DNA from 4 places in the Paenibacillus sp. MDMC362 genome. Region 3 is predicted to be linked to each of the others. Evidence: riboswitches for the same ligand, from Rfam matches in the RefSeq annotation. Region 3 holds a riboswitch; each other region holds the start of a gene.
What was found. A riboswitch is a leader RNA that binds a small molecule or an ion and turns the genes downstream of it on or off. The one in region 3 is predicted to bind thiamine pyrophosphate.
Positions count from the first base shown of each region.

Region 1: another riboswitch for thiamine pyrophosphate. It lies ahead of DP091_RS20655 (ECF transporter S component); the one in region 3 lies ahead of tenA (thiaminase II).
Region 2: another riboswitch for thiamine pyrophosphate. It lies ahead of DP091_RS16400 (ABC transporter substrate-binding protein); the one in region 3 lies ahead of tenA (thiaminase II).
Region 4: another riboswitch for thiamine pyrophosphate. It lies ahead of DP091_RS04960 (YkoF family thiamine/hydroxymethylpyrimidine-binding protein); the one in region 3 lies ahead of tenA (thiaminase II).

Region 1 is NZ_QLYT01000041.1:30,196-37,838, forward strand. Features, by position in the region: gene DP091_RS20640 (TetR/AcrR family transcriptional regulator) at 1-275, opposite strand, end outside; gene DP091_RS20645 (energy-coupling factor transporter transmembrane component T family protein) at 468-1,274, opposite strand; gene DP091_RS20650 (ABC transporter ATP-binding protein) at 1,271-2,953, opposite strand; gene DP091_RS20655 (ECF transporter S component) at 2,946-3,575, opposite strand; TPP riboswitch at 3,666-3,778, opposite strand; gene asd (archaetidylserine decarboxylase) at 3,943-4,746, shown strand; gene DP091_RS20665 (SDR family oxidoreductase) at 4,822-5,676, opposite strand; gene DP091_RS20670 (helix-turn-helix domain-containing protein) at 6,300-7,085, opposite strand; gene pdxR (MocR-like pyridoxine biosynthesis transcription factor PdxR) at 7,145-7,643, opposite strand, start outside.
Region 2 is NZ_QLYT01000030.1:148,372-156,014, reverse strand. Features, by position in the region: gene DP091_RS16410 (GGDEF domain-containing protein) at 29-1,564, opposite strand; gene DP091_RS16405 (VOC family protein) at 1,802-2,185, shown strand; TPP riboswitch at 2,357-2,467, shown strand; gene DP091_RS16400 (ABC transporter substrate-binding protein) at 2,581-3,612, shown strand; gene DP091_RS16395 (MTH1187 family thiamine-binding protein) at 3,705-3,998, shown strand; gene DP091_RS16390 (ABC transporter permease) at 3,995-4,750, shown strand; gene DP091_RS16385 (ABC transporter ATP-binding protein) at 4,803-5,636, shown strand; gene DP091_RS16380 (TatD family hydrolase) at 5,716-6,531, shown strand; gene DP091_RS16375 (aspartyl-phosphate phosphatase Spo0E family protein) at 6,564-6,743, opposite strand; gene DP091_RS16370 (extracellular solute-binding protein) at 6,902-7,643, opposite strand, start outside.
Region 3 is NZ_QLYT01000053.1:24,834-32,476, reverse strand. Features, by position in the region: gene DP091_RS24550 (FecCD family ABC transporter permease) at 1-104, opposite strand, end outside; gene DP091_RS24545 (ABC transporter substrate-binding protein) at 302-1,327, shown strand; gene DP091_RS24540 (VOC family protein) at 2,166-2,666, opposite strand; TPP riboswitch at 2,929-3,032, shown strand; gene tenA (thiaminase II) at 3,173-3,859, shown strand; gene thiM (hydroxyethylthiazole kinase) at 3,912-4,754, shown strand; gene thiD (bifunctional hydroxymethylpyrimidine kinase/phosphomethylpyrimidine kinase) at 4,751-5,767, shown strand; gene thiE (thiamine phosphate synthase) at 5,764-6,438, shown strand; gene DP091_RS24515 (BglG family transcription antiterminator) at 6,691-7,643, shown strand, end outside.
Region 4 is NZ_QLYT01000010.1:48,046-55,688, forward strand. Features, by position in the region: gene DP091_RS04930 (NAD-dependent succinate-semialdehyde dehydrogenase) at 1-687, opposite strand, end outside; gene DP091_RS04935 (siderophore ABC transporter substrate-binding protein) at 870-1,841, opposite strand; gene DP091_RS04940 (iron ABC transporter ATP-binding protein) at 2,038-2,796, opposite strand; gene DP091_RS04945 (iron chelate uptake ABC transporter family permease subunit) at 2,793-3,740, opposite strand; gene DP091_RS04950 (ABC transporter permease) at 3,730-4,683, opposite strand; gene DP091_RS04955 (nitroreductase family protein) at 5,224-5,826, shown strand; TPP riboswitch at 6,010-6,112, shown strand; gene DP091_RS04960 (YkoF family thiamine/hydroxymethylpyrimidine-binding protein) at 6,197-6,802, shown strand; gene DP091_RS04965 (YjcZ family sporulation protein) at 6,877-6,975, opposite strand; gene DP091_RS04970 (nucleotidyltransferase domain-containing protein) at 7,093-7,643, opposite strand, start outside.

The sequences.
Region 1 (7,643 bases), on a different contig from region 3:
TCCATCTGCTCCATCTCCTGGGGCAGACAGATTAGAATCTGGTGAATCTTCTCCAGAACGGTAAGCCCCTCATCCGCCGCAATTTCACGTTCGCGCTGCTGGATGTGCCGGATCATCCCGTCAATGATATGTTCAACAATCTCTTCCTTGGATGAGAAGTGCTCATAGATCGTCCGTTTACTAATCGCAAGGCTGCGGGCCAGGTCACTGACCGTAAACGTAAATCCTTGCCGCTGTATCAAGCGGATCGTTTCATTCAATATTCGCTCGCGCAAGTGAACTAACTCCCCTTCTGGTACCATAAATACTATTCTGGTACCATCAGTATTATAACGCCTCGATCAGCATGAAATCCAGACATGATTTTTTAAATATAACGGGGCAGAAGATAGCTTAACTTTGAATCTCATAACAAAAAAAGCCCGCTTACGTAACGTAAGCCGACTCTTTTCGCTTTCACCAACCCTTTAATCAAACCGCACGTCACCAATGCCGAACCATGGAAAATATCCGGCTGCGGCATAAGCGAAAGCGGCCGCAACTGCGAGTAATCCGATAACCAGAAGGTCATAACGCGAATAACGAGACGGATAATAATACGTCCGGGACTTCGCCTGATCGCCGTCGAATTGCTTGGCCTCCATCGCAGCGGCCACCCGATGGGCCCGGCGGATGCTCTGTGCCAGCAGCGGCACCACATACAGTCCTGCGCGGTTCACCATGCCGCGAATTCCGCGAATCGGGCGGACTCCTCGTACCTTCAAGGCTTGGCGGCGGATCACATATTCCTCCCATACCATCGGCAGCAGCCGGATTGAAGCCATGAAGCTGTATGCATACTTGGGCGCAAGCTTCAGCTTCTGCATCAGGCTATAAAATAAATCCACCGAGGACGTTGTCGTCACGAGCAGCAGCCCCTCCGAAGCAAAGGCAATTCCCTTAAAGCCCAAATGCAGCCCCCGGTAGAAGCTTTCTTCCGACACCCGGAACAACCCCCACTCCCACCAGATCGTCTCTCCCTTACCGAACAGCATCATGGAAGAGGCGGACGATATGAAGGCAAGCAGAAACGGAATGAAGAACAACAGCATTTTCCACGGCTTCACCCCGCTGAGCACCACGAGACAGACCATAAAGATGAACGCCTGGTACAAAACAAAATCAAGATCATGGGTTAACACCGTCATGAAAAAAAGCGCACAGATTAGACCCAGCTTCACCACCGGATTCGCCCGGTGCAGCCAAGTGATCCGCACGGGGTTCCATATGTTCATGCGTTCACCCCCGTGAGGCGATGATCGGCCGCGGCTGAGGTACCTTGAGGGCCTGCAGCGCCGTTTACTCCCTTAGCCGTCTGCCCGGATGCAATCCGGCCAGACCAGCGCGGAGAAGGCATGCTCGAGGTCAGCTGTCCCTCCCGGATTTCCCATACATGCGTGGCGACCCGCTGCGCGACCTCCATTTCATGCGTCACCATGAGAATGGCGGTTCCCCCGCGGCGGAGCTGCTCGCACATCTCCAGGATCGCGAACGTATTCCGTGCATCCTGTCCGAAGGTCGGCTCATCCAGGAGCAGGACGGACGGATGCCTCGCCATGGCCGTAGCCACGCTCAAGCGGCGCTTTTGGCCTGTCGACAGCTGATACGGATGCCTGGCCTCCAAGCCTTTCAATCCAAAGCGTTCAAGACAGCGGTCGGCCTGCGCCTTCGCTTCCTCCGGCGGCACATGATCCACCAGCAGCGAGTACACCACCTCATCGCCGATGCGCTCCGTCAGGAATTGAAGCTCCGGATTCTGAAACACGAACCCGATTTGACGCAGCTGCTGCTCTCTCTTCTTCCGCAGCTTCCTGCGCTTGCCCTGAATGACCTCTTCCCCGCAGAGCATATAGGTCCCTTCGGCGCGAAGCAGCCCCATCAAACTGAGCAGCAGCGAGCTTTTGCCTGCTCCGTTCGGGCCTACGACCGCAATAAACTGTCCCGGAAACACCTCGGCCGAAGGGAGGCTGATGACCGGTTTATCCCATCTCATTCCCCTGAAATTCGCCAATTGAATGACAGGCTCCCCACATTGAGCGTACGGCGGAGCAGCCTCATGCAGGAGATTACGATTACCCTGCTCATCGCCAAGTGCATCGACCGGAGCAAACAGCTCTCTGCCCGCCCGGGTCTGCGCATAATCTTCCCATACGCCGGGATACCAGATTCCATAGGCTTGGAGTTCCCGCTGATATTCTGCGAATATCGCTGCTGGAGGTCCTTCGCCCAGAATCACGCCATCCGGGCTGAACAGTACGACACGATCCACGTATTTGGCCATTTCTTCGATCCGGTGCTCCACGATGATCAGCGTCCGCCCTTCCGATACGGCCTTCACCGCGGACCAGATTTGCTCCCTTCCTTCCGGGTCGAGCAAGGCAGATGGCTCGTCAAGGAACAGCACCTCCGGCTCCAGCAGCAGAGCCGAAGCCAGCGCTAACCTTTGCTTCATGCCTTGGGACAAATGCCCGATCGGCATATGAAGCTCCTCAAGATCAAGACCCACCTCGCGGAGCGCCGCTTGCATCCGATCCTTCATCTGGTCGCGGGGGACACTTAGGTTTTCCAATACGAAAGCCAGCTCTTCATCCACGTACGGCATGCAGAACTGGGTATCCGGATCTTGGAATACATAACCCCAAGAGCGAGGAATCAGCTGCGACTCGCATTTCATCGGCACCTCCGTTGCGCGGGGAATCATCCCGCTAAGCACCTGCAGCAGCGTGGACTTGCCGCAGCCGCTAGGACCGAGCAGCAGCACCTTCTCCCCGCGGACAGCCGAGAAGGAAAGGTCTTTGAACATCAGCCGCTCCTCGCCCGGATACTTCAGACGCAATCCCTCCACATACATGGCCGGTTCCGGAACCATCTCAGCGGACTGAGCCGAAACCGGGCTAACCGCGGCATTAGACATGGCGCGGATCATCCAGTGCTTCGTAATCCTTCTTCGACGCAGGACGCAGCAGGGATGTGACGCCCGTGCGGTCCAAGGCTTTGGCCAGCAAGAGCATGAGCAGGCCTGCAATGACGGCGCCGCTGAGTACCCGCATACCGTATTTGGCCAGGAACATCCACGTCTGCAGGTCATCGGTATAGCTGTAATAGAAGTCCATCATCATCGATCCGATGGCTGCGCCTGCTCCGGCAATCGCCAGCGTCCACGCCGAGGTGCTCCGATAACGGAACGCCGCGAATACCAATTCTGCCCCAAGTCCTTGAATGAGGCCATATAGCAGCAGAGTCAATCCCCAGCCGCTGCCAAACAGCACTTCCACGTGGGCAGCCGCCACTTCCGCAATGATGGCCACTCCCGGCTTTCGGATTAGCAAGTAAGCAAGCGTGGCTGCAGCGAACCACATTCCGTATAACAACTCATCCGCTTCAAAGAACAGCGGTTTTAACAGATTATAAACCGAACCCCAGAAGTGATAAATGACGCCAAGCACCAGCGATACCAGCACCGTCACCAAAATATTGCTTAACCGCAGCCCTTTTCGAGGCTGAACCCCCAACTTCTCTTGCACAGATGTTCCCATAACCACACATTCCCCTCTCCACCTCTATTTTTGTGTAAACACAACAAAAAACCGTCTGGAAAACGCGCAGACGGAAAAATAGGCCCTATGTAGGCAGGGTCGGATATTCTCTACGCTGGCATTACCCAGTTCAGATTAACGGTCAACAGCGGATAACAGCTGCAATCTCAGCCTGATTCACTCAAGCCCCCGTATTCCCTATTCGGTTTCATGTTAATCTTAAAATACACATTCGTTCTCCAATTAGCAAGAACCTTTTTTCAAAAATGGCTATTTATTGATTTCCAGCTCATTCTATGTCAATATCAGAGTGATTGGCTTTTCCACCAACGTTTATTGCTGACACCTATGCACAAAGGAGAATGACATGGCTAAACAATTGCTGCGTCTGATGACTGAGCTGTCCTCCCGCAAGTGGCTGTCCCGAATCATGGGGCATTGTTCCCACAGCCGGCTGAGCCGTCATCTAATACCTGCATTCATACGAATTTATCAAATCCCGGCGCATGAAGCGGAGAAAGAAATCCACGAATACCGCTCACTGAACGAATTCTTTTCCCGCCGGTTAAAAATAGGCCTGCGCGCCATAGACGACACCGCCGATGCCATGGTAAGCCCCGTCGATGCCACGATTTCGGCGATGTGCGCCGTTAATGCCGGCACCATTCTGAGCGTCAAGGGACAGGATTATACCCTGAGCGAGCTGCTCGCCAAGTCACCGAGAATGGAAAACTACATCAACGGTTATGCATTTGTATTGTATTTAAGCCCAACCGATTATCATCGCATTCATTCCCCGGTAACCGGTGTTCAGGCGGAAAGCGAGCATCTAAAGGGACGCGTTTACCCCGTGAACGATTTTGCGATGACCCATATCCGGCGTGTGCTCAGCCGTAATGAGCGCCTCATTACCTATATTGCGCATGAGTTCGGCGAAGTTGCCGTCGTGAAGGTCGGAGCCATGAACGTAAGCAGCATCCGTTATGCGGACGAGAACGTGAAGAAATACGAGATCGGCGATGAACTCGCGTACTTTGAATTTGGCTCTACCGTCGTGCTTTTGACAGAGAACGGCACGTTTACTCCGCGCGGTGACCTGGGACCCGGATCCAAGGTAAAAATGGGAGAGCTGCTCGGTTTGCTCCACCCGTCCCCGACCAGAAAAGGGTAACTCCATTCACCTTATCAAGCCTCACCAAGCATCACACGACAAGTTAAGGCCATGAACCATTCGCTTCATGAATGATTAACGCCGGTCCAGCATCCGATAAACGATCCGCTGAAACAGCCGATCCGGCAGTACGCCCTTGATCCATGCGGTCAGCCGCGTACCTCGGGGCAGCCTATAGCGGAACTTCGGTTTGGACATGGACGCAATGTTTGCCACAAGCCTGGCTACCTCCTGCGGATCCCCGCTCCCCCTGGCTGTCCGCTCGGAATAGTCCAGCACGCCCTTCAGCAGACCGCTGTAGGGTGATCCTTCCTTTACCGTAAGCTCCCCAAAGCTTTTATTCCAGATCGGCGTGCCATAGGCACCGGGCTGGATCAGTACGACATCGATGCCAAAGGGCATCAACTCCATGGACAGGCTCTCGCCGAACCCCTCCAGCGCAAATTTGGATGCCGCATAGGGACCATAACCCGGAAAGCCGACCACGCCGCTAATGCTGCTCATGAGAATGACTTTGGATCGTCCCGTCTTGCGCAGCAGCGGGAGCATATGCTGCGTCACCGATACGGTCCCGAAAAAATTCGTCTCCATCTGCTTTCGCCAGCCGCTGAGCGGTACTTCCTCCACCATGCCGCCTACCGCTTCGCCGGCATTGTTTACCAGCACGTCCAAGCGGCCGAACTTCTGCTCTAACTCCCAAGCAGCAGCCTTGACTTGCTCCTCCATGCATATATCCAGCTGAAATACGTGAATGCGTTCGGCAACGTCTGCTTGCTCGGCTCGGGTCAACAGCTCTGCAGCCGCCTCCGGCCTGCGCAGACCCGCTGCCACGTCATAACCCGCTTGTGCCAGCTCCAAGCTGATGAGCAGTCCGAACCCGCTCGACGCGCCCGTGATCAGCACAACCTTTCCTGCTCCAGCCGTTACCACCGAATCACCGCTTGGTCCGCCCTTGCCACTTTACCCTTCACACCCGTCACCCTTCCGTTATCCGTAATGCCTGTCCGTCCATTAAAAATCCTGCGATTAGCGCAGCGCTTTATGCATATCCCTAATATAACAAATATTCGCAATCTCAACAGAGTCCCTATTCGTATATGCATCCTGTTATAACGTAATCAGACGGCCCCTATTCCCATGCGCGTCCATTAAATAGCACCACAAAGTGGAGCCTATGCTTCGATGCTTATTCCAAATACTTTGCGGGGACCCCAAAAACATATCAAAAAAGGGAGCCATTTAGCTCCCTTTTGCGTTCATCCAGAAAAAAACGTATATGATAACGGGATTCTACGTCCCCGTATGTAGGGCAAGTCTCATTAAAACCACACGTTCTGATGATCCTGAGTCGTTGTCTTCATGCGGCGCAAGCGATTTCTGAATATAGCGCAGCCACCGCGACTGAAGAAGCGTCCACGCACCCGTCTTCTTGGGCTCATTCCTCTCTCCCCCCTTCATATATTTGAAACTGTACGTCGTTTTTACCCTAAAGCGCTTGCTATGAAACCCATTTGCCCTTCGACTTGCCAGGTAAGTTATGGAAGGGCGGGAAATCACCGAATCTCGGATGGGCTCTTGCCCGTATACTGCTTAAATTGCCGGCTGAAAAAAAATATATCCCGGTAACCCAGCGCGTCGGCTACCTCCGTTACGTTCATCCCCTGATGCAGCAGCAGATGCTGCGCCCGCTCGATCCGCATCTGAATGATGTAGGATTGTACCGGCGTGCCGATCAGCTCCTTGAACTTGATCGAGAAGTAACGGGGGGACAACCCCGCTCTGGCCGCCAAATCCTCGACCCGATGGGGAACACCCGGGTGCTGGCGGACGTAATTCGCGATTTCATGGATCGCTTCGGACAGCTGATTGCTTGCTTTTTTGACCACCGGCTCAGCAAGATCCGAACGCAGCAGATGAATCATCAGCTGTTTCAGAATCAGTTGCCCCTCCTCCAATGATCCATAGGGCTTGTCCAGATACAAACGCACGTAGCGCGCGAGCAAATATTCGAAATCCATCGTTTCCGTCAGCTTGCGATAGGATGCAGGGATATGCTGAACCGGGTCGGCCACGTCAAAATGGATATATGTCAATACGAGCGGTTTCTGCGGATTATGCGTCGCGCTCGTATGATCTCCTGGTCGGAACAGGAAGCAGCTTCCTTTTCCCACGGCAAAGGGCTCGTCATTGAGCTCGACCGTGCCTTCACCGCTCCATACATAGAACAAATCATAATTCTGCATGGGTCTTTCGCGTTTTTGCCATTTCCAGCCCGGCTCACATACGATTTTGGCAAGCGCAGGCATGATTATAAAAGAAGACGGCGATGCATTCAGCATCACGTCATAACCCCCTCATCTCATTCAAAAATTAACCTCTTTTCCATCATACCCGTTTTTTATGTTTTTTGCATGTCCCGCCATGCCTGCGCCATCCGGGCAACCCCTTCTTCGATGCTGGATAAACCGAGATGCGAGAAGCCGAAGCAGGCGGCAGGCGGCCCGGGCGTACGATGATAGGCCGCTGCATCCCGAAACATGACGCCGCGCTTTCGGGCAGCCTCCTGGAACAGGACATACTCTTCCCCGGAGCGCAGCCAATTCGCATAAACGTGGAGCCCGGCATCACCGGGGTGAAGACGAAACAGTTCGGAGGCATGGGTATCCATCGCCTGGCGAAGCGCCCCATACCGTGCGCCGTACAGCCGGATCATTCTTCTAAGATGCCGACCGTACCCCCCTCGCACAATAAAGCGCGCCAGCGCGCGCTGCTCCAATACGGCAGGCGAGATCGGCTCGTACAGAGCCTTGGCCTGCACGACCGCCTCAACCAGGCTTGGGGGCAGCACGGCATACCCGATGCGGAGCCCGGTAAACATCGTTTTCGAGAACGAACCG
Region 2 (7,643 bases), on a different contig from region 3:
CACTATCAATACGATGGTCATGCTTGATCTACTCAAGCTTTTGATCCAAAAGCTGCAGCAGCATCGTCCGCTCCACATCAAAATGCCAAGGGGCGTTCCGTTCCTTCGCCGCATACATCGCGGCATCGGCGCGACCAATCAGCTCCTGGTCATTTCTGGCATGATCCGGATAAACCGCAATGCCGATACTCGGCGTGGTTCGGACTTCATGCCCTTCCAATTCGTATGGCTCGCTAAGCATCGTCCAGATCTCCTCCGCCATCCAGATCAGCTCCTGATCCTCACCAGCCGGATGGATCATAACGGTGAATTCGTCTCCTCCTAAACGGGAAACCAAAACTCCCTTAGATTCAAGGGATTGAAGCCGGTCTGCAACCTTTCGAATCAACAGATCGCCGGCACGGTGGCCGTATCGGTCATTGACTCGTTTGAAACGGTTCATATCCATATACAGCAAGCCTACGCGGGAACCTGCGCGGTCCGCCTCCTTCAGCGAGCTCGCCAGCCTTGCATTAAAATAACGGCGATTATACAGCCCCGTGAGATCATCACGATGTGCCAGGGCTTCACTCTGCATCAGACTTTCATGCAGTCGGTCAAACAAACGGTCGTTCTCGAACTGGATTAAAATCTGCCTGAATAGAATCAGGATCACGCACAGGGATAGACCGGTAAACAGTCCAGTCCATCCTCCAAACCGCAGCGCCATAAGGGCAACCATCCCGCCAAGCACGCTGTAGGGAAGCAGATACCTTACGACCAGGTTTCCGACTGAGCGCGGCTCCCGCTCGCCAACGGACGGTTTACGGGAATCAGGAGCGGACTGCCCACCTGCGAAACTAATGAATAATACCGATATCGTATAGAGTGGATGCAGGTAGGAGCGAAGCTCGATATCCAAAAGATCAACGAGATAGATGTACAGAACATCCCCGGCAATATAAGTGCTTCCGCCGAGACATAACAGAATGGCCGCCCATTTCCCTAACAGTCCGGTATTAAAATATAACACCAGCGTAAAAAAGATAAGTACCATTGCACACAGGGGATACAGCATGTCCACCCAAAGGTTTCCCCATATTGCCTCATGGGCCAGACCCTGAAGCTCAGGCTTGATGAAATATTCCCACCCTACCGTCATGACGGCAATGCCAACAATCACGATATCCAGCATAAACCGGAGTCCCCGAAGCGAACCTTGAACATGCCGGAATAAATAAATGAGAGAGCTTGCGAACAGAATGAGTTCAAGTCCCCAGAACAAATGGGTTAGGATCGATGAGAAAGCGCTCTCTTTTCCAAACCAAACATAACAAGCATGAATGATTCGTGCCGCTGCATCCCCCATCAATCCGAGACTAACAATAAGCCAAAACCTGCGAAGATGAACCTCATAACGCCGACTAATCCGCATTAAATAAACGGAGGCGGCTACAGGAGGAATTATGACTAGAACACGCTGAAGCGATAAAGCCTCAGGCATCCACAGAGCAATCATGATTTGAATGAATGCATATATCATGGCGAGTCGAATCCACAGATGATCTGCTGGAGTTGGACTCATAAGCATTCCTCCTCGGCCAAAAGGTAAGCTGGATCGCTTTCGTATGTTAGGTCTTTTGAATTAATCTCTCTATTTCTCATGATACTTTTTACCCACCCAAAAGTAAAGATGAGGAAATGAAAGAAAAATCATCTTTATCAGCCCCACCCTAAACACAACTCCCACTTGACGTATAGGGATTATGTGATAATATTTCAGTCATATCTCATATAGATAGATCGGAAAGGGAGTTGAACCATGTCACAGAAACGATTGGATCATGTTGGTATTGTTGTCCGGGACATAGAAGCTACAATCGCCTTCTATACATCCGTAGTCGGACTAGAACTAAAGGATCGCCTAACCCATACGAATGGCGTCATCCAGCTGGCATTCCTCGGTTTTAACGGCAGCAACGAGACGGAAGTCGAGCTTATTCAGGGATACAGCAACTCGCTGCCTGCGGAGGGCACCGTTCATCATTTTGCAGTCAGCACGGATAACATTGAAGAGGAATATGCCCGGGTTCAAGGACTTGACGTTCCTCACTTGGACGAGGAAATCGTGACGCTCCCGAATGGTTTCCGTTATTTCTTCGTGCATGGTCCCGAAGGGGAATGGATTGAGTTCTTCCAGCGATAACCTCAATATAGAAGCCTTATTCAAATCCTTTATTCCGTGAAAGGTTCATAGGATTAATTAATCCTTCCCATGGCAAGTGTTCTGAGCAAAGACCTGCCTCGCTCGCGCTCCTTCGAACTAGACAGGTCTGGTGTGTTAGGACTATAATAGCGGATGTAATGATCAAAACTTCATAAATACCGGGGGAGCTGGATTTGGCCGGCTGAGAGTGTATCCGATATGATACTGACCCTTACACCTGATCTGGGTAATGCCAGCGTAGGAAGCCCATGTTTGCGGCAGCTTTTTATTTGCCGTGGTATACACTTACGCCGTCATGCGTCCTGATATCATCAGGGCGTTTTTTTGTGGAGTTGCGAGGTAATAGAAAGAGAACTCAAAGGAGAGAAGAAACGATGAAGAAGGGAAGATGGATTCCGCTGCTTCTCGCTTGCGTCCTGCTTATGGTCGCGTCCGGATGCGGTACAAGCGGACAGAACAAGAAGACAGGTGCCGAAGGCGAAGGCAGTCAGACCCCCGGAAAACTCCGTGACGTTCAGCTGATGCTCGATTGGTCCGCCAATACGAATCACACCGGCCTGTATGCAGCGAAGGAGCTTGGGTATTATGAGGAAGAAGGGCTTAATGTCCAGATCGTCCAGCCGGGAGCAGGCGGAACGGATACGCTGGTCGCATCCGGTAACGTGCCGTTTGGCATCAGCTATCAGGAGGGCGTAACGCTGGCCAGAACCCAAGGATTGCCGCTCGTTTCCATTGCAGCGATCATTCAGCATAATACGTCCGGCTTTGCCGCCCCTAAGGACAAAGGCATCGCGAAAGCAGGCGATTTTGAAGGAAAATCCTATGGCGGCTGGGGCTCGCCTGTGGAGGAAGCCGTCATGAAATCCATCATGGAGATCGATGGCGCCGATGTCAGCAAGGTGAAAATGGTCAATATGGGCGATGCCGATTATTTTACGGCCGTCAAACGCGACATTGATTTTGCCTGGATCTTCTATGCTTGGACAGGTATTGAAGCCGAGCTTCGCAATGAACCGCTTGACATGATTTATGTGAAGGACTACTCCGAGCAGCTTGATTATTACACGCCGGTTATCGTGACGAACGAGAAGCTGATTCAGGAGGACCCCGAGCTTATCAAAGCGTTCATGCGGGCGACTTCAAAAGGATACGACTATGCGATTCAACATCCAGAAGATGCGGCAGCCCTGCTGTCGAAGGCGGTTCCTGACCTGGATGCCGAACTGGTTCTCGCCAGCCAAAAATGGCTGAGCCCCCGTTATCAGGATGATGCATCCCGCTGGGGTGAACAAAAAGCCGAAGTATGGTCGGGATATGCAGACTGGATGTTTGAGCGTAAGCTGCTGGAGAAAGAGCTTGACGCTGACCGCGCATTCACCAATGATTTTTTACCGGAGCAGCCATAAGGTTATTTCTATTTAAAAAGAAGAGAGACGACGTTTGCGGAAGGCTGTCTCTCTTCCATTACAATATAGCTTGCACGAAAGGATGAGTTTACATGGCGAATACGCTCTTGAGCATTCAAGTGATACCGAGAACGCCAAACGGGGCCGACAGCATCCCTTATGTAGATGAAGCGATTAAGGTCATTCAGGAATCAGGCGTGAAATACGAGGTTCATGCACTCGAAACGACCATGGAAGGAGAGCTCGCCGAGCTGCTCAAGATCGTTGAGCGCATGCATGAAGCGCTGGTGAATGCGGGAAGTCCCAGCATCATATCCCAAGTCAGAATCGCCCATCATCCCAGCGGCATCAGCATGGATAAGCTGACTGAGAAATACCGTCCATGAGAAGCTGGTGGAGTTCGGTTTGGCCGCCCGTTGTGGCGGTCCTCTTCTTTTTGGCGGTATGGCAGGCCGCAGTATCCATATTCGACATTGAACCTTTTATTCTGCCTGCGCCGACGGCCATCGGGCATGAGGCCGTTACCGGAGCTTCCGGTCTCTTCCAGCATACAGCGGCCACCCTGCAATTAACCCTGATCGGATTTATGATCGGTACGGCGATCGGACTAGTCATCTCGCTGGCACTGCACATGGTGCCTTTTCTCAAAACCGCTCTTTATCCGCTTCTTATTCTTAGCCAGAATGTGCCGACAATCGCCCTTGCCCCGCTTCTCATGATATGGTTCGGCTTCGGCATGCTGCCCAAGGTTATCGTGATTACGCTGGTCTGCTTCTTCCCCGTCGCTGTTGCGGCCCTGGACGGACTGGCCCGTACTGACCGAACCATGATGAATTACATGCAGATGGCGGGGGCTTCCTCGTGGCAAATTTTCAGCAAGCTGGAGCTGCCGCATGCGCTTCCTTCCATCTTCTCCGGGATTCGAATTGCGGCCACCTATTCGGTCATGGGTGCGGTTATCGGGGAATGGATCGGATCGGACCGGGGAATCGGCCACTACATGATGCTGCAAAAATCCGGCTACCGCACGGATCGGGTATTTGTTGCCATCCTGGTCATCGTCCTGCTCAGCCTGCTGATGGTGCTGCTGATCACCCTGCTGGAGAAGCGGCTCATCCGCTGGAATCGAAAAGGTTAAATCCCATGAATAGACGTTTCGAATCTTATATGATAGGAGGCCATTTGTCGATATGACACATCAAGTACCCCTGACGGTCCAGGACGGAGCTGACCCGTCGGCTGCTTCGGTCTCAACCGCACCTGCCCTCGAGGTTCGCAGCCTTCGAAAAACCTTCCGTGACCGGCGCAGCGAAGTGCATGTTCTGGATGGCCTTTCGCTTCAAGTACAGCCCGGGGAATTCGTCTCCTTAATCGGTCCTTCAGGCAGCGGAAAGAGCACGCTCTTCCATATCATTGGGGGGTTAACAGCTCCGGATGCGGGCACTGTCCTCATGGACGATCAGGACGTGACCGGGGAAAAAGGCCGCATCGCCTACATGCCTCAACAGCCGGCCCTGTTCCCTTGGCGTACGGTGGAGGACAATGTGCTCCTTCCCGAGGAGCTGAGAGGCACCTCGAAAGCCGCTGCCAGGGAACATGCCCGCAGCTGGATGGAACGTGCCGGACTCAGCGGCTTCGAAAAAGCATATCCGCACACCCTCTCTGGCGGAATGCAGCAGCGAGCAGCTTTTCTGCGCGCACTGATGAGTCCGCAGGAAGTTATGTGCCTGGACGAACCGTTCAGTGCATTGGATGCGTTAACGCGCAGCGATATGCAGCGCTGGCTGCTCGATATCTGGGAGGATACGCGCCGTTCGGTGCTGATGATTACCCACCATATCGAGGAGGCGCTGCTCCTCTCGGACAGCATCTATATCTTGTCAGCACGGCCCGGAACCATCCTGAAACGGGTAGAAGTCCCTTTCTCCCGTCCGCGCCGGGAAAACATCCTGATGGATCCGTCCTTTATCGCATTAAAAACCGATATTTCCGCCATCATGCGGGAAGAACAGCACAAGCGCTGACCGATGAAGGCCAGCGTAATACATACATCCATGAGGGGCAAAGCGCTTCGTGGAAGCTTGCAAGCGAGGTGATGTCACGATGAAATCATTCATGCCGAGTAAAGCGAATTTCCCCCTGATCGACACTCATATTCATCTGGACAGTTATTCGTTATCCGATCAACAAGCGATTCTCGCGGATATCCGCCATCATGAGGTTCAATCCGTCATCTCTGTCTCCATGCATCTGGCTTCCTGCAAGCGAAATCTGGAGCTGGCCAGGCAGTACGAACCGATGGTGCGGCCGGCTTTCGGTTATCATCCGGAGCAGCCCCTCCCCTCCTCTGACGAAACCGAAGAGCTGCTGGATTGGATGGCAGAGCATGCTAATGAGATGATTGCCGTAGGAGAGGTGGGTCTCCCCTATTACGCCAGGCTGGAGGCTGAATCGGAAGGCCGACCTTGGGATAACCGCCCTTACGCCTATCTGTTGGAGCAATTTATAGCTTTTGCTAAGAAACATCATAAACCGGTGATTCTGCACGCTGTATATGAAGATGCGGATATCGCATGTGATTTGCTCGAAAAATACGGCGTCACTCGTGCCCATTTTCATTGGTTTAAGGGCTCCGGTGACACCTTGCAGCGGATGGCGGATAACGGATACTATATTTCCTTTACGCCCGACATCCTCTATGAGGAAGAAATTCGCGCTATGGCACGCAGGTATCCGGCTCATCTCGTCATGACCGAAACCGATGGGCCTTGGCCCTTCGAAGGTCCGTTCACCGGACAGATGACCCATCCTCGGTTGACAGCTTCTGTAGCTTCGGCATGGGCTGAGCTTAAGGGGCTGTCCATACTTGAGGCCCGCCGGATTTTATATGAGAACGCCGCGAGACTATACGGTCTATAAAAAAGAATCTTCATGCAGGTCAAGTCGGTTGCTTAGGCAATCGGCTTGTTCTCTTTAAGAAGAAATCGGTTATATTGATTAATCAACTCATCAAGCACGATCGATTGTCTGAGGACTTTGGGATGATTAAAGTCACGATACCGCTGCTTCATCTTATGAAGCTTATGCCGTTCTTGCTCGATATTAAACTTTATGCCTTCCTTCGTTTCCATGACTTTATATCCTCCCCTCATGTAATATTTTATGCTTTAATGTAAAATTATAGGATGTTTAATGTTAGACATCAGAAATATGACATGGAGGGCTTATTCCTGTTATTCACGCCAAAAAAACCACAATGCCAACCGCAGCATTGTGGTTTTGGGTTCCATTATTTAACGTACTTCTCCTGATATGCCTTTGACATCTCGTCTGTAATTTCCTTCATCTTCGGATCACTCTTGATCGTTTCGATCAGTTTATCGTATGATTCAACCGGTTCTTTGCCCGTGATGACCATGACCCGCATATCCTCCACTTTCTTGGAAAGCTCGGGATAGTATTTGTTGTAGGCTTCCGAATACAGCTCTCCCGAGGGGTTCGGAACCTTGACCGTCTTGCGCTCTGTGACGATCTCTACGTTCCGCTCATATACTTCATCCGGCATCCCTACCGCGCTGATAGCCATATCATCGCTGACGAGGTGAATCATATTGTTCAAGTTGCCGTCACCCGTCTTATCCACGGCGGCCTGCGGCGTTGCAACCTTCTTCCCGTTCTCCACGTTGTAATGGACCCCTTCGATTCCGTAAGTCAACATTTCATTGCCTTCCTGACTATAACCATAGTCGAAAAACTCGAGGATCTTCTTCACTTTTGCCTCCGGCACTTTCTTCGGGATCAGGTATACTCCATAATACGGCGATCCTGAAGGCGTATACTTCACCCCGTTTGTATTCTCCAAGTAAGCAAGCGGCATCAGATCGGCCTTGGGATCAACGCCTTTAACAGCTTCGCCGGTCACCCAGGCATGGTTCATGGACATGCCCCCTACCCCTGCCTTGGCGCTTCGCATCGTATCCATTACCTGCGAGAACTTCATGATAGCGAAGTCTTTAGGGAACAATCCCTCA
Region 3 (7,643 bases):
TCCCATACCTGATGAAGAGGTATGTTCGTTACTCCAAATGCGATGCTGCCCATGACGGCAGCAGCCAGCGCCAATAGCGATATGAATAGTCCGAATACGCGCATATATGCTCACTTTCTTAAGTCCATGAATAATTAAGTTCATATGAATTTTAGGTGAAGGGACCCCATCTGTCAATGAGCTTGATAATCATTCTCATAAATATCTTGATATTTTTCATGAAACCCTTTATAGTTTTGAATCAGTGATTGATAATGATTTTCAAGTAGAGGGATATGACATAAGGGGGATTTAGATAGGAATGGGAAAAAAAGTGAAACATAAACCAACGAGAGGCCTCAAGTTTAGCTTGCTGGCTCTGATCATGATCGTGATTCTTGCCGGGTGCGGAGCAAGCCCGGCAAAAGAAAATGCAAACAATGCGGGCGGCGAGACAACGAATACCGCAGAGGGCAACAGCGGCGCTGCAGCCGGCGGCGAATCGTATGAAGTTACGCATGCCATGGGGACGGAAACGATCAAGGGAACGCCTCAAAAGGTTGTCGTCCTTACGAACGAAGGAACCGAGGCGCTTCTCGCATTGGGCGTGAAGCCTGTAGGTGCCGTTAGATCCTGGACAGGCGACCCTTGGTATCCGCATATTAAAGACCAGATGGAAGGCGTTACCGTTGTCGGGGAAGAGAGCCAGCCGAACATCGAGCTGATCGCCGGCCTGCAGCCGGACCTGATTATCGGCAACAAGATGCGTCAGGAGAAAGTATACGAGCAATTGAAGGCGATCGCGCCGACCGTTTTTGCCGAGGATCTTCGCGGCGAGTGGCAGAACAATTTTGAGCTGTATGCCAAAGCGCTGAACAAGGTATCCGAAGGCGAAGAGCTATTGGCTGCATACGACAAGCGGATTCAGGATTTCAAAGAGAAGGCCGGAAGCAAGCTGGACGAGACCGTCTCCGTGGTCCGTTTCATGGCTGGCAAGACGCGTGTATACCACACCAATACGTTCTCGGGCGTTATTTTCGATAAAATCGGCATCGCCCGCAACGATATGACCAAGAACGCCAAGGACGATTTCGTTGACGAGATCACGAAGGAGCGTTTACCTGAGGTAGAAGCCGACAGACTGTTCTACTTCACTTATGAAACCGGGGATGGCGGCGCCAACCAAACCGAGCAGGAATGGATCAACGATCCACTGTGGAATAACCTGAATGTCGTCAAGAACGGCCAGGCCCACAAAGTGGACGATGCCATCTGGAATACAGCAGGCGGCATCCTGGCAGCGAATCTGATGATTGACCAGCTTCAAGAATTCTACGGCATTCAGTAATGAATGCAGACGAATGCAGACGAATGCAGACGAATGCAGCAGGCTAGTATTATCGTATAGCGGATGATGCTAGGAAAAAGCATAAAGGAGGCATTCCAAAAGATCTTAGATCTTAAGGGATGCCTCCTTTTTTGTATCGCAGCGTGTCCAGCATGGCGCATAAGCAGTATCGCTGCGTGTGCAGCACCACCGCCTCACCGCTTATGTAGCTGCGTGCACACCACTCACCGGCACAGCTATGCCAGCTCCGTATTTTATACCGCTCCCCTGATCCGTTAACGGACACTAGTTCCCTTATTTGCCTGATTTACCTTCGATTCTTAAAACTAACGGACACAGGATCGCTTATCACCGCAATAAACTGCCTTTTTACGCCCATATTCTATGAATAACGTATCTGGTGTCCGTTAACTCTCGAAAATTACGCCTTTTCAGCTAAATAACGTATCCTCAGTCCGCTATGCCCTCTGAGCAGTCGCACCAAGCCAGCAGTAGCTCCAAGATTCAGTAGCATCAATACCAGCAGTCGCACCAATACCAGCAGTAGCACCAATACCAGTAGCACCAATACCAGCAGTAGCATCAATACCAGCAGTCGCACCAAGCCAGCAGTAGCACGAGGACCAGTAGTAGCCCCAATCCCAGCAGTCGCACCAAGCCCAGCAGTAGCCTCAACTATATACTCTGTGCTCCCCGGTTTCTACCTCTAAACCATAGCTACTCTGGGTTCCCCCCGGCCCCTACACCGATTATAATCCCAGCCATTCATGCATACCCCTTGGAATCGAACCACCCATGATGTTCTCCCTGAAATGACGCTCGATCTCACTTCACCTTGTTACGAAATCTTCACCACGATTTCCGCACCGGCAACATAGGTCATTGCCTTCATGTAATCCGGGTCCTGGGCGCGTCGTTCCATCTCCTCGGGCGTTAGGTCCTCCAATCGCGTCTGAATCCACCATAAGTTGCCGAACGGGTCCCGTACCCGTCCCACCCGGTCGCCGAAGAACAAACTCGTTGGCTCCGTCACCGAGACGGCTCCTGCGGCAAGCGCTTGCTGGTGGACGGCGTCGCAATCCTCAACATATAGACGGAGGTACGCCGGGCTATCCGGCCATTCCGGTTTCGCGTCAAACATCATGACGACGGCATCCCCGATTCGCACCTCGGCATGGCCGATGACACCATTGCCAACATAGACGCGGGCTAACTCTTCGGCTTGAAAAGCCTTCTCCAGGAATTCGATTAGCGCCGCGGAGTTTCTTGAGATAATCCATGGTGTTACGGAGGTGTAGCCATCCGGAATGGGTTTAACCGCTTTTGATGGGTTCGTCATAAATACGCTCCTTTTTATGCTTCATTTTAGTTTGTTTGCTCTTATGTACTCATTATGTTGGGGAATACATGACAACCGAGCGTCAGTGTTTCTGAAACAAGTGCCGGGTAGCCGGCGTTTTTTATTCGCGAAAGACCTCTGCCACGGTACAACATCATGATCAACCGGTCTCGGGAAGATTTCCGAAGTGGAGTTCCGTCCACGAACCGTTAACGTTTGACAGTATCTGCAAACCTATGTACAGTATTAGACAAAAGAATAGGAAGTCCACTAGGGGAGCCGTTAGCGGCTGAGACAAGAGCGTATCTTGGACCCTTTGAACCTGATCTAGTTCGTACTAGCGTAGGAAAGTGGAGCCTTCGAATATGAGGTCTTGGTGCGTTTTTTGGCGCACTCGGACTTGTTGACGAAGCCGCTCCAGTTTTCGGGGCGGCTTTTTAGCGTTGCCTGGAAAGTCGTGTCTTATGGACTTCCTGCTCTTCAATATGTTGGAGGTGGGGACAAAAATGAGTTTTTCGCAAGAGCTCCGTCAGCAGGCGGGAGGCATTTTTCAAGCAATCTTCGATCATCCCTTTGTAAAAGGCATTGCCGAGGGGAAACTGGCGCGGGAACAGCTGATCCACTATGTGAAGCAGGATTTTGAGTATTTGAACGCTTACATGCGGATTTACGGAATTGCCATATCCAAATCGACCAGCCGAGAAGAAATCGCGGCTTTTAACGAACAGATTTCATTCATCCTGCATAGCGAGGTGCATCCGCACCAGAATTTTTGCGCAGCCGCCGGGGTGACCTACGATGAGCTTCAAGGCTATCCGCTGGCTCCGTCCGCGCATCATTATATCCGTCATATGCTGACGGTGGCGCATGAGGGCAGTCTGGGCGAGATTATGGCCGTACTGCTGCCTTGCCCGTGGACCTACCTGGAGATTGGCCGCAAGCTCCTGGATGAAGTGAAGCCGGATGAATCCCATCCGTTCTACGACTGGATTTATTTCTACGGCAACCGGGGCGAAGACGCGACAGCCAAGTTCTGCAGCCGTGTCGATGAATGGGCGGAGCGTGCGACGGCAGCCGAGCGGGAACGGATGAAGGAGTATTTCATGCTGAGCTGCCAGCTGGAGTATATGTTTTGGGATATGGCTTATAAGCAGGAGGAATGGCCGGTGCCCCTGCAGGCCGCTGTGCTGTAAAGAGACGTAACAAGCTCATAAATTCCAATATAGATAAGAGAGGCTGATTCATATGCATACATGGGAAAAAGAAGTTTCGGCGCTTTTAACACAGGTACGGCAGACGAGCCCCCTCGTTCACAACATGACGAACGTGGTGGTTACGAATTTTACGGCGAACGGCTTGTACGCGCTGGGCGCGTCGCCGGTCATGGCTTACGCGCCGGAGGAAGTGGCGGATATGGCCGCCATCGCGGGCGCGCTCGTATTAAACATCGGCACGCTGAACCGCGAGCTGGTGGATGCGATGATTATAGCCGGACAATCGGCGAACGCACACGGCGTGCCTGTGCTGCTGGACCCGGTCGGCGCGGGAGCAACCCGTTTTCGGACGGAGTCGGCGCTGCGGATCCTAGGTGAGGTGAAGGTATCGCTCGTGCGCGGGAATGCGGCTGAAGTCGCTCACCTTGTCGGGGAGGCCCGCGAGATCAAAGGTGTAGACGCTGGCAATAGCGCAGGTGGCGATCATGCCGGGCTGGCCGTGCGGGCTGCATGCGAATTAGGCACGATCGTGGCGATTACCGGTGAAGAGGACGTGATTACCGATGGAAACGAGGTACGCCTCATTACCGGCGGGGATGCTCTCCTCACGAAGGTAACCGGCGCAGGGTGCCTGCTGACCTCGGTGCTGGGTGCCTTTGCAGCGGTAGAAGCAAACCTGCTGCTTGCCGGAACGGCGGGTCTGGCCTTCTACGGGGCCGCGGCGGCGAGAGCTGCGGAGCGAACGGCGGACCAGGGACCGGGAAGCTTCCAGATCGCTTTCCTGAATGAACTGGCAGAACTTCATCCTGGCTCGCTGGAGGGCTATGCCGCTGTCCGGAAAGCAGAAGCATCCGCTGCAGGTGGCGCACGATGAGCAAGTCTCACGTTCCTCGGGCACTGACGATTGCGGGGTCTGACAGCGGCGGCGGTGCCGGCATTCAGGCCGATCTGAAAACCTTCCAGGAGCTCGGCGTATATGGCATGTCTGCGATTACGGCGATCACGGTGCAGAATACATTGGGGGTTCACGGCGTATATCCCCTGCCCCCCGAAGCAGTAGCGGAGCAGATGGAAGCGGTAGGCTCGGACCTCGGAGTCGATGCATTGAAGACGGGCATGCTGTTCAATGCCGAGATCATTCGCCTGGCTGCTGACCGGATTCGGGCATTCGGCTGGGAGAAGGTCGTTGTGGATCCCGTGATGATCGCCAAGGGCGGTGCGGAGCTGCTGCAAAGCGAAGCGGTGCAGGCTTTAAGAGAGGATTTGCTGCCGCTGGCGTTGATTGCCACCCCCAATATACCGGAGGCCGAAGTATTGGCGGGGATACGTATCCGCACGATCGAAGATCGGAAAGAAGCAGCGAGACGCATTCATGGTCTGGGTCCCAGGATTGTTGTGATCAAAGGCGGGCATGACGAGGGTTTGCTTGGCAGCGGTGAAGATGCGGATCACGAAAGAGACAGAGGACCTGCTATCGTGGCGGATACGCAGCAGGAAGAGTTGCATCCGTCAGAAAGGACGTACGGTCAAACGAGAACTGCCAGCCATAACGGGGAGTTTAGTGAGGAACGCTCCCCCCTGATCAAGAATGATGACAGATTCGGTAATCCCGGCAGTACTCCGGTCATGGACCTCATATACGATGGTATCTCCTTTACAGAATTATATGGCCAACGAATTCGTACCGTTCATACGCATGGTACCGGCTGTACTTACTCTGCCGCTATTACTGCAGGCCTGGCCAAAGGTTTGAGCGCATTCGATGCGATTCAGAGCGGGCGCTTATTCATCCAGGCGGCCATTGAGGACGGCTTAAACCTGGGGCAGGGACACGGCCCAACGAATCATTGGGCGTATCGTCGCCGCCGTCAGGAGGTGCTGCGATGACGGGCAGAGTGACACCCGAGATGATGAGGCAGCATCTGCGGATGTACCTCGTACTTGGCAGCGTGAATTGCATCCTCGAGCCAAGCCGGGTCGTGCAGGATGCATTGGCCGGCGGCACGACCATGGTCCAGTTCCGCGAGAAGGGACAGGGCGCACTTGTTGGCGAGCCGATGATCCGGCTGGCTCGCCGGATCCAGGATCAGTGTCGCCAAGCGGGCGTCCCCTTCATCGTCAATGATGATGTGGAGCTGGCACTGAAGCTGAACGCCGACGGCGTGCACATCGGCCAGGACGATGAATCTGCGATTTCGGTACGTGAGCGGATCGGCAATCGGATTCTGGGCGTCTCGGCCCATACTGTTGAGGAAGCCAGGCGCGCCATTCTCCACGGTGCCGATTATCTAGGCATCGGGCCGATCTATCCGACCCGCTCGAAGGAGGATGCCAAGGCAGTGCAAGGCCCATCGATTCTCCGCGAGCTGCGCGAAGCCGGCATCCATCTGCCGATCGTTGGGATTGGCGGGATTACCGTGGAGCGCGTGGAGGAAGTGATTGGAGCGGGCGCGGATGGCGTCGCGGTGATATCCGCTGTGACGGGAGCGGAGTCGGCGCGAGAGGCTGTGGAGGCTTGTATAGGAAAGATACGCTGTGCAACCGAACGAATTTTTTAAAAAATGTAAGAGGATCATGATAAGGATCATGAACAAGAGTGTCGAATTTCTTCGGCACTCTTGTTTTGTTTGCGTCGGATTTTTAAATTACTGTATATGTTCAGCTTTTCCGCTAACATGCCATTCTTTGGGTCCATTCTCGTGTAACATACCAGATCAGATTGCCATAGCGACCCGGATATGATATACGTAGGACAATGTACCTGCTCCACGATGAGTGAGCTCTCCAAATAAGTTGAATAGGAGATCGGAATGAATAATAGGCAAAAAGAGATTTTTCGTAATTTGTTAACGGAACCGAACCGGCTGTGGCTCGTTCAGGATCTGGCGGATCAGACCGAGTGCTCGGAGAAGACGATCCGAAACGATCTGAAGGTGATTGAAGAATATATAGTTCAGCACTCCAGTGGCCATCTGGTGAAAAGGCCGGGACTTGGCGTCTATCTGGAGATCGGAGAAGCGGATCAGGCTGATTTATTCCACCGCCTGTACTCCAACGAGCGTACCGCCGAGGATGAATCCGATGAGGAAAGAGTGCTGCACCTGGCCTATCGGCTCTTGATGAACGCGAAGCCCGTAACCTTGCAGAACCTGGCTTCGCCGTTTTACGTGAACAAGGCGATTATCCGTCGGGATATGGAAAAGATTGAGGGCTGGCTGCGCAGCTTTGATCTGACCTTAATGACGAAACAGCGTGTAGGTTTCATGATTGAGGGCACGGAGAAGAACAAACGGATGGCGCTGGCGCGGTTGAACCAACTGATCAACCGTCCGGAGTTGACCGGACAGATGATGCGTAATCAGTATGAACCGCATGAGATTGCAACCGTATACAATGAGTTGAAGGCGTTGCAAAAGCAGCATCAGCTCCGCTTCACCGACGAAACCTTTGAGAGCTTGATGCTGCATATTCTGCTCATGGTCAAACGGACCAAGCTGGGACAGCCGATTTCGCTCTCCGAGCAGGACATGGCCTTTTTGGAGAACAAAGCGGAATTTGCATGGGCGACAGACTTTTTGAGGCAGCTCCAAAAGCTGTTCGCTGTGCCTTTTTCCAAGGAAGAAACCGCTTATCTAACCCTGCACCTGCTTGGCGGGAAGTTCCGATACACGCAGGAGGACGGAGGCGCTGGGCGGAGCGATCTGGCAGACAGCCACCCCCTGCTGCCCCAATTGGTTGAACAACTGATTCGGCGGATGTCGGA
Region 4 (7,643 bases), on a different contig from region 3:
CCCCACTTCGGTTGAACCTGTAAAAGAAAGCTTCCTTACGCGGCTGTCTGCCTGCCACACACCGGAAATATCGCTTGAAGCTCCGGTTACGAGGTTAATGACCCCGGCTGGAATACCGGCCTGATGGGCAAGCTCCACCAGCTTGATGGCCGTGAACGGCGTCTCGCTGGATGGCTTGATCACAACGGTGCAGCCGGCGGCCAGAGCAGGCGCCACTTTGCGGGTAATCATAGATGCGGGGAAGTTCCACGGCGTAATCGCTGCTACGACGCCTACGGGCTGCTTCGTTACAATGATGCGCTGCCGGCTGGATGATCCGGGTATAGTCTCGCCGTAGATCCGTTTGCCTTCCTCCGCATACCAGGACACAAAGCTGTTGGCATATTGTATCTCGCCCGCTGCTTCCTTAAGCGGTTTCCCCTGCTCTGTGGTCATAATCCGCGCCAATTCATCCGTATGTTCCGCTATGAGCTGATGCCAGCGGCGCAGCATTTCCCCCCGCTCATTCGCCGTTCTGCGGGACCATGCGCCAAACGCATCGGCTGCCGCATCGACGGCAAGCCCGGCTTCCTTCTTGCCGGCCTTGGACACGGTACCTATTACCTTCCCATCCGCCGGATTATATACGTCCATCTGTTCTTCGGTCTGAATCCATTGTCCACCAATATAAATTTGATTACGAAACATCGTAAAGACCTCCTCATCGTCTCCTCATAGCTGAGAGATTGCTTGTTGATCATCAACTGCTACGGTCGCGATCCGTCCTTCTTATTATCCGTTACCCACTTACCCTAATGCAAAAAAATAAAACACCGGAGCTTTATACGAAAGCTCCAGTGTTTCCTATATTCATAACGATTTCGCTAAACTTATTTAATAGCTGCGTCTACTTCCGTGATCATTTCGGATACGGACGTCAGGCCGCCGCCGGAAAGATACCAGAAATCCGGGTTCAAGTAAACGATGTTACCCTCTTTCGCCGCGTTCGTCGTATTCACAAGCTCGTTCTCAACGACCGCTTTAGCACCGGAATCTCCTTCGCCCGTGGCAACCGCTGCACCGCGGTCGACAACAAAGAGATAATCCGGGTTCATCTCAACGATGTACTCGTTCGAAATGTCTTTACCATGGGTGCTGACTTCGATACTAGGATCTACGGCTCCGAAACCGAACACGTCATGCAGAATGCCGAAGCGCGAACCTGGTCCGTATGCGCTGATTTTGCCTTCGTTAGCCAAGATGATCAATGCTTTCTTGCCAGTTGCTGCAGCTTTCTCATTCAAAGCTTTGATGTTTTCGTCGATCGTAGCAAGCTCTTTTTCAACTTCTGCTTCCTTACCAAAGATTTGACCCAGCGTGTTCATGTTTGCTTTAAAGGATTCCATGTATTTGCTTGTATCAACACCCAGGAAGATGGTTGGAGCAATTTTACTGAGTTCCTCATATGCATCTTGCTGTCTGCCGGAAATGATGATCAGATCCGGGTTAATGCTGTTGATTTTCTCAAAATCAGGCTCTTTCAGGCTGCCCACATTCTCGTATTTCTTGTCTTCGAATTTGGACAGGTAGGACGGGATATTGGCTTGTGGAACGCCCAAAACCTCAATTCCCAATTTATCGACAGAGTCCAGAATACCGAAATCAAAAACAACAACGCGGGAAGGATTCTTCTTAACAGGCGTTTCACCCAGTTGATGGGTAACCGTGATTTCTTCACTAGCAGCCGGTGGATCTCCTGCTGCATCTCCGCCACCCGTGCTGCTTGTTTTATCATCTTGACCACAAGCCGCGAGTACAAGCGTGAACATTGCTACCATAAATAAAGCCAACCATTTTTTCATTATTTACACCCCATTTTTATATTTAAAAGCTTCTATAATTCAACATATTTTTGAACTTATGGTTGAATATGTAATTCAATTCGAACAGATTAAACCCTGCCGTCCTTTACTCAAGGCAGCCCTGCCTTTATTGGATAAGGATTCCGTGATGTTATCTTCCCGAATCCTTATCCTTTACCCTCTAATACCCTGTCGCTTACCCGTAGTATACGCACACCCGGTTGTCATTAATCTCTTCGATCTCAATGTCCATGTCATAGATTCCGCGAAGCACATTGCTCTGAATGATATTCTCGGTCTTCCCTTCGCTTTCAATGGCTCCATCCTTCAATGCCACGATGTAATCCGAATAGAACGAAGCGAAATTGATGTCATGAATAACGATGACAATCGTCTTGTTCAGATCAGCGACAAGCTTTCTGAGAATCTTCATAATCTGTACGGAGTGTTTCATGTCCAGATTGTTCAGTGGCTCATCCAGCAGGATATACTCTGTATTCTGGGCGATGACCATCGCTATGTAAGCACGTTGGGTCTGACCGCCGCTAAGCTGATGAAGATATTTATGCTGCATATCCCCTAACTCCATATAAGAGATAGCCTCGTCTACGTATTTCTCGTCATCCGCGTTCAATCTGCCCTGAGAGTAAGGAAAACGACCGAAGGATACAAGCTCACGCACCGTCAGACGGAGGCTGATATGGTTCGATTGTTTCAGAATCGAAACCTTCTTCGCCAGATCGCCGCTCTTCCATTGGCTAACCTCTTTGCCGTCCACCGTAATTTGTCCGCTGTCCTTGCCTGTTAATCTGCTAATCATGGACAGCAACGTACTCTTTCCGGCACCGTTCGGGCCGATAAAGGAAGTGATTTGACCTTTCGGGATCGTAACGGACACGTTATCAACGACTTTTTTGCCGCCATAGACTTTCGAGACGTTCGTAACCTGGATCATGCTTTACTCTCCTTTAGTAGCAGGTATATGAAGTAGACACCGCCGATGAAGTTGATAATGACGCTGAGCGTTGTAGAGAACGTGAACACCCGCTCTACAACCAATTGACCGCCGACCAGTGCAATAACGCTAATCAGTATGGATGCTGCTATTAAATATGAATGCCTATATGTCTTCATCACTTCGTAGGCAACATTGACCACCAGGAGCCCGAGGAATGTAATCGGACCTACCAAAGCGGTAGCCACCGAGATCAGAACAGCAACCACAATCAGAAGCCGCTTCACAACATAATCATAATTCACGCCGAGGTTGATCGCCTGCTCACGGCCTAGTGCCAGCACGTTCAGGTACTTGGCAAATCGGGCAAAGTACAGCAAGGTCAGCGCTACGACGATAACGGAAAGGACCAGAAGCTCGGTCTTCACATTGTTAAAGCTGGCAAACATTTTGTCGGCTACAAACTGGAACTCGTTCGGATCTATCAGCACTTCCATAAAGGAAGACATGCTGGAGAACAGGGTTCCGAAGATCATGCCGATCAGCAGCAGGAAGTAAATATTATTCCCTTCCCTTTTGAACAGAATCTTATATAAGACTCCGGCAAACAGGATCATCGCACCGACGTTGATCAGAAAGTTAACGTTGCCTCCCAGTTTGTACAGCGTGAAAGATCCAAAGACAAAGATGACGGTGGTCTGGATCAGTATATATAAGGAATCTAATCCCATAACACTAGGCGTCAATATCCGGTTATTCGTGACCGTTTGAAACACCGTGGTAGACAGAGCAATTGCTCCGCCGGTCAGAATAATGGCCAGCACCTTCTTGATTCTCCTCGGAAGCGCGTAATCCCAATTGCCGCCAAGATCAATGAACAGAAAGACTGCCACCAAGATGATTGCCGCTGCGGCCAACAGGCCGAGTTTGGCTTTATAAGTCATAAGCCTTTCTCCTCATCAGTAAGAAAATGAATATACCGCTTCCGAGTACGCCCACGGTTAGACTAATCGGAATTTCATAGGGATAGATAATGATCCGGCCCAAGATGTCACAGAACAGTACGAACCCGGCCCCCAGCAGCGCGGTATGCGAAAGGCTTTTTTTCAAATGGTCCCCTAAGTACAAACTAACAATATTAGGTATGATCAGACCAAGAAACGGAATCACGCCGACCGTCAGCACGACGGAAGCCGTAACCAGCGCCACGATGACCAGACCCAGATTCACAACTCTCCGGTAGTGAAGGCCCAGATTGGTAGCAAACTCCTCTCCCATTCCGGCCACCGTAAACTTGTTGGCGAACAGATACGCCAGAATCACGAGCGGGATACTAATATAGAGCATTTCATACTGGCCCTTCATGATCATGGAAAAATCACCCTGGAGCCATGCGGACATATTCTGAATAAGATCATATTTGTATGCAAAGAAGGTGGCGATCGAACTGACGATATTACCGAACATCAGCCCTACGAGCGGGATAAAGATCGCATCCTTGAACTTAATCCGATCCAGTATCTTCATGAAGATAAAGGTTCCCGCCAGAGCGAATACAAATGCCACAAGCATCTTGATAAGCGGTCCGCTTGTCGTGAAGACGAGCATGGCTACCAATATCCCCAGCCTGGCAGAGTCCATCGTACCTGCCGTGGTGGGCGATACGAACTTATTGCGGCTGAGCTGCTGCATGATCAATCCGCAGATGCTCATGCTGACACCCGCCAATATGAGACTGACAAGCCTAGGAATCCGGCTGACAAGCATAATATGCTGTTGTTGTTCGGTCATCGAGAATAATTGCAGTGGCGAAATATCTTTAACTCCAATAAATAATGAGATTATCGAGAGTACCACAACGGCTGCAAATAAGTATCTAATCTTCATGGCTCTTCCTTCTATGCGTATGTCTCTAAATACCTGTGTCGTGCAATTTTCGTCATCATTCTCATTGAGATTGATTATCAATTGCGTTCTGATATGCATTATATCATCCTCATTCTGGCTCGACAAGTATAATTGAGAATCAAAATCAATTAAATTGTTCATAATTGTCTATTTTGTTCATGAATTGTTCATAATATGAAGTTTCGTGGAGACCTAGCTTATGTCCAGGCAGAACCCACACTTTAGTTAAACCTCTCATTAATGCAGCTTCTGCATTAATGAGACTTCACTTAAAACGACAGGGATTCAATCCTCATTAAACAGATAAGGAAATTATATTTTCAGTATTAAAAGTCGTTGACAATTACTCTAAGTTATATTAATATCCTAACATAATTATTATTTCTAACTAAACGTAAGTTAGTGTGGAATGATAATTAAAACTATGGCTATTAACGTAAAATGCATATTTGCTTGGAGTAAGGGACATCTTCTTATCAGGCGTATGCAAATTCGATTACACCAGGAGGTTTTTTTTCAATGTCTAAAGATTTTTCAGCTGCACTCAAAAATCGCCGTTCTTATTACGGGATTAGCAAAGAATCCGTTATCTCGGACGAGCGTATTCAGGAAATCGTAAACGAAGCGGTTAAGTATACTCCGTCTTCTTTCAACTCCCAAAGTGCACGCGTCGTTGTATTGCTTGGCGAACAGCACGATAAGCTGTGGAACATCACGGAAGGCATCCTGAAGGAAGTTGTTGGCGATGAAGAAGCATTCAAATCCACTGCCGACAAAATGGCTTCATTCCGCGCTGGTTACGGTACGGTACTGTTCTTCGAGGACAACAACGTCATTGCCGGGCTGCAACAAAACTTTGCCCCTTATGCCGACAATTTCCCGGTATGGTCCAACCAATCCAACGGCATGCTGCAATTTGTAGTATGGACATCCCTTGAAGCAGAAGGTCTGGGCGCATCCCTGCAGCACTACAACCCGCTGATTGACGAAAAAGTAAAAGCCGAATGGAACATCCCGGAAAGCTGGAAGCTGATTGCTCAAATGCCTTTCGGTAAGCCGGTTGCTGAACCAGGCGAAAAAGAATTTGCACCGCTTGAAGATCGCGTGAAAGTATACAACTAATCAAATAGATGAAAAAAGCCGCCTCCCAAGTTCCCGCAATTGGGACAGGCGGTTATTTTATAATGGGCAAAGATTGAAAAAACGATGGCAAAACGATACAATTACACAGGTAAGAGCCCTCGAACTTCTACGATAACATGAAGCTCCGGGGCAAATCTTGCGGTAACCAACTACATAAGATGTTGGCTGTACTAGGGGTGCCATGTGCTGAGAGACGGCGGACTGCCGTCAACCCTTATCACCCGATCTAGGTCATACTAGCGTGGGGAAGTGTAGCATTTATGTTTATTTCCTTTCGTAGGCATAACTGCACTTTCTTCATGGGGTGCGGTTTTTTTGCGTGGACTTAAACAATGGGGAGGAAATGACAATGAATGAGCTAGTTTGCGGAACCAGCCGGATCGTCGGATGCCGGTTCTCGGTATTTCCCATGACAGACCGGTTTGTGGAGGTCATCATGGGCGCGCTGCAATCTGTGGATACGGGAAAGGTGTGGATTCAAACAGACGATGTGAGCACTTGCATTCGGGGACGTGCAGAGCATGTATTTGATGTTACAAGAGCGATATTCGCCCATGCTGCGGCGAGCGGCGTGCACACGGTTTTTAATGGGACTTATTCCATCGGCTGCCCAGGAGATACGGACGCCGATGTATATATGACTGAGGATTCGACCCGCTTGAACAACGACATCGGAGAACATGCCGATATGGAGACTGCCTGCCAATTCGCTCTTTACCCCATGGGTACGGACAAATACATGGATGTCATCTACGGTGAAGTAAATCGTGCGAAGGCAGCCGGCACGTTCGCCGGAAGCGTTCATTACGCCAGCCGGTTGGACGGATCCTTATCCCGGGTGTTCGGATCTCTTGAAGAGGCATTTTTGCATGCGATCCAATCCGACAGCAGCCATCTGGTCATGACTGCAGTGGTGTCGGCTCACAGCCCCTCGGTTAAAGCCGCATCGAATTGAGTTCGATCGAGGCAGACAAAAAGCCCGGCAAGCGCCGGGCTTTTTCTGTCACTACTGCCAAGAATCTTGACGGTTTAAACCCAAGCACTCAAGATGATTACGAGCAGGATAAAGAGAACCAAAATAATTCCTACTGAATTGCCCCATTCACCGCCGCCACATACTCCGCTCATGAAGATCCCCTCCTGGATTTAAAGTATCACGTGATGTAATCACACTATTATAGTATTTCCCGCGTCGTGCTAGCGTCACGGCTAATGTACCTCTCTTTATCTATTGGCAACGGTATTTTATTCCTCGTGACCGATGAGAAGTTTCCCTCCGTATGGAAGGAGCATTTCCTCGGTAAATGCCATAAGAACAGAAGAATCATCTTGGCGATACATCGCCGCGAGAGCTGCTTCCAATCGCTCTCCTAAGATTGTGTCATAGCGGTTAAACAGACGGAACAGCGTCTTCCCTTCTCCCGTCCACTCCCGGTTCACCCTAAGTATAAAATCACAGAGAATCGCGGCTATTTTGTGGACCGTAAACCATTTTTCGCCATCCCTTCGGGGACTCTTCAAGTCTAACATGTGCTCAGTCAGCACATAACGGTAATCGTTAATATCGGATATCGTCAAGGGCAGGGGGCCGTAATCCAAATCGCTTCGGGCTTCCGCCCGTACCACTTCCCCCTCGGGCAGCAGCCGCAGCACCGTTCCTTCTGCGATCATCCGCTGAAACGACGGATTCGCCGCGATCACTCCCTCGTCGAAATATTCACGATAGGAGGATAAAGACAATATAAAGATTTCCGCGATCCACCCATGCGCCTCTATCGTCCTCCTGCTGAAATCAT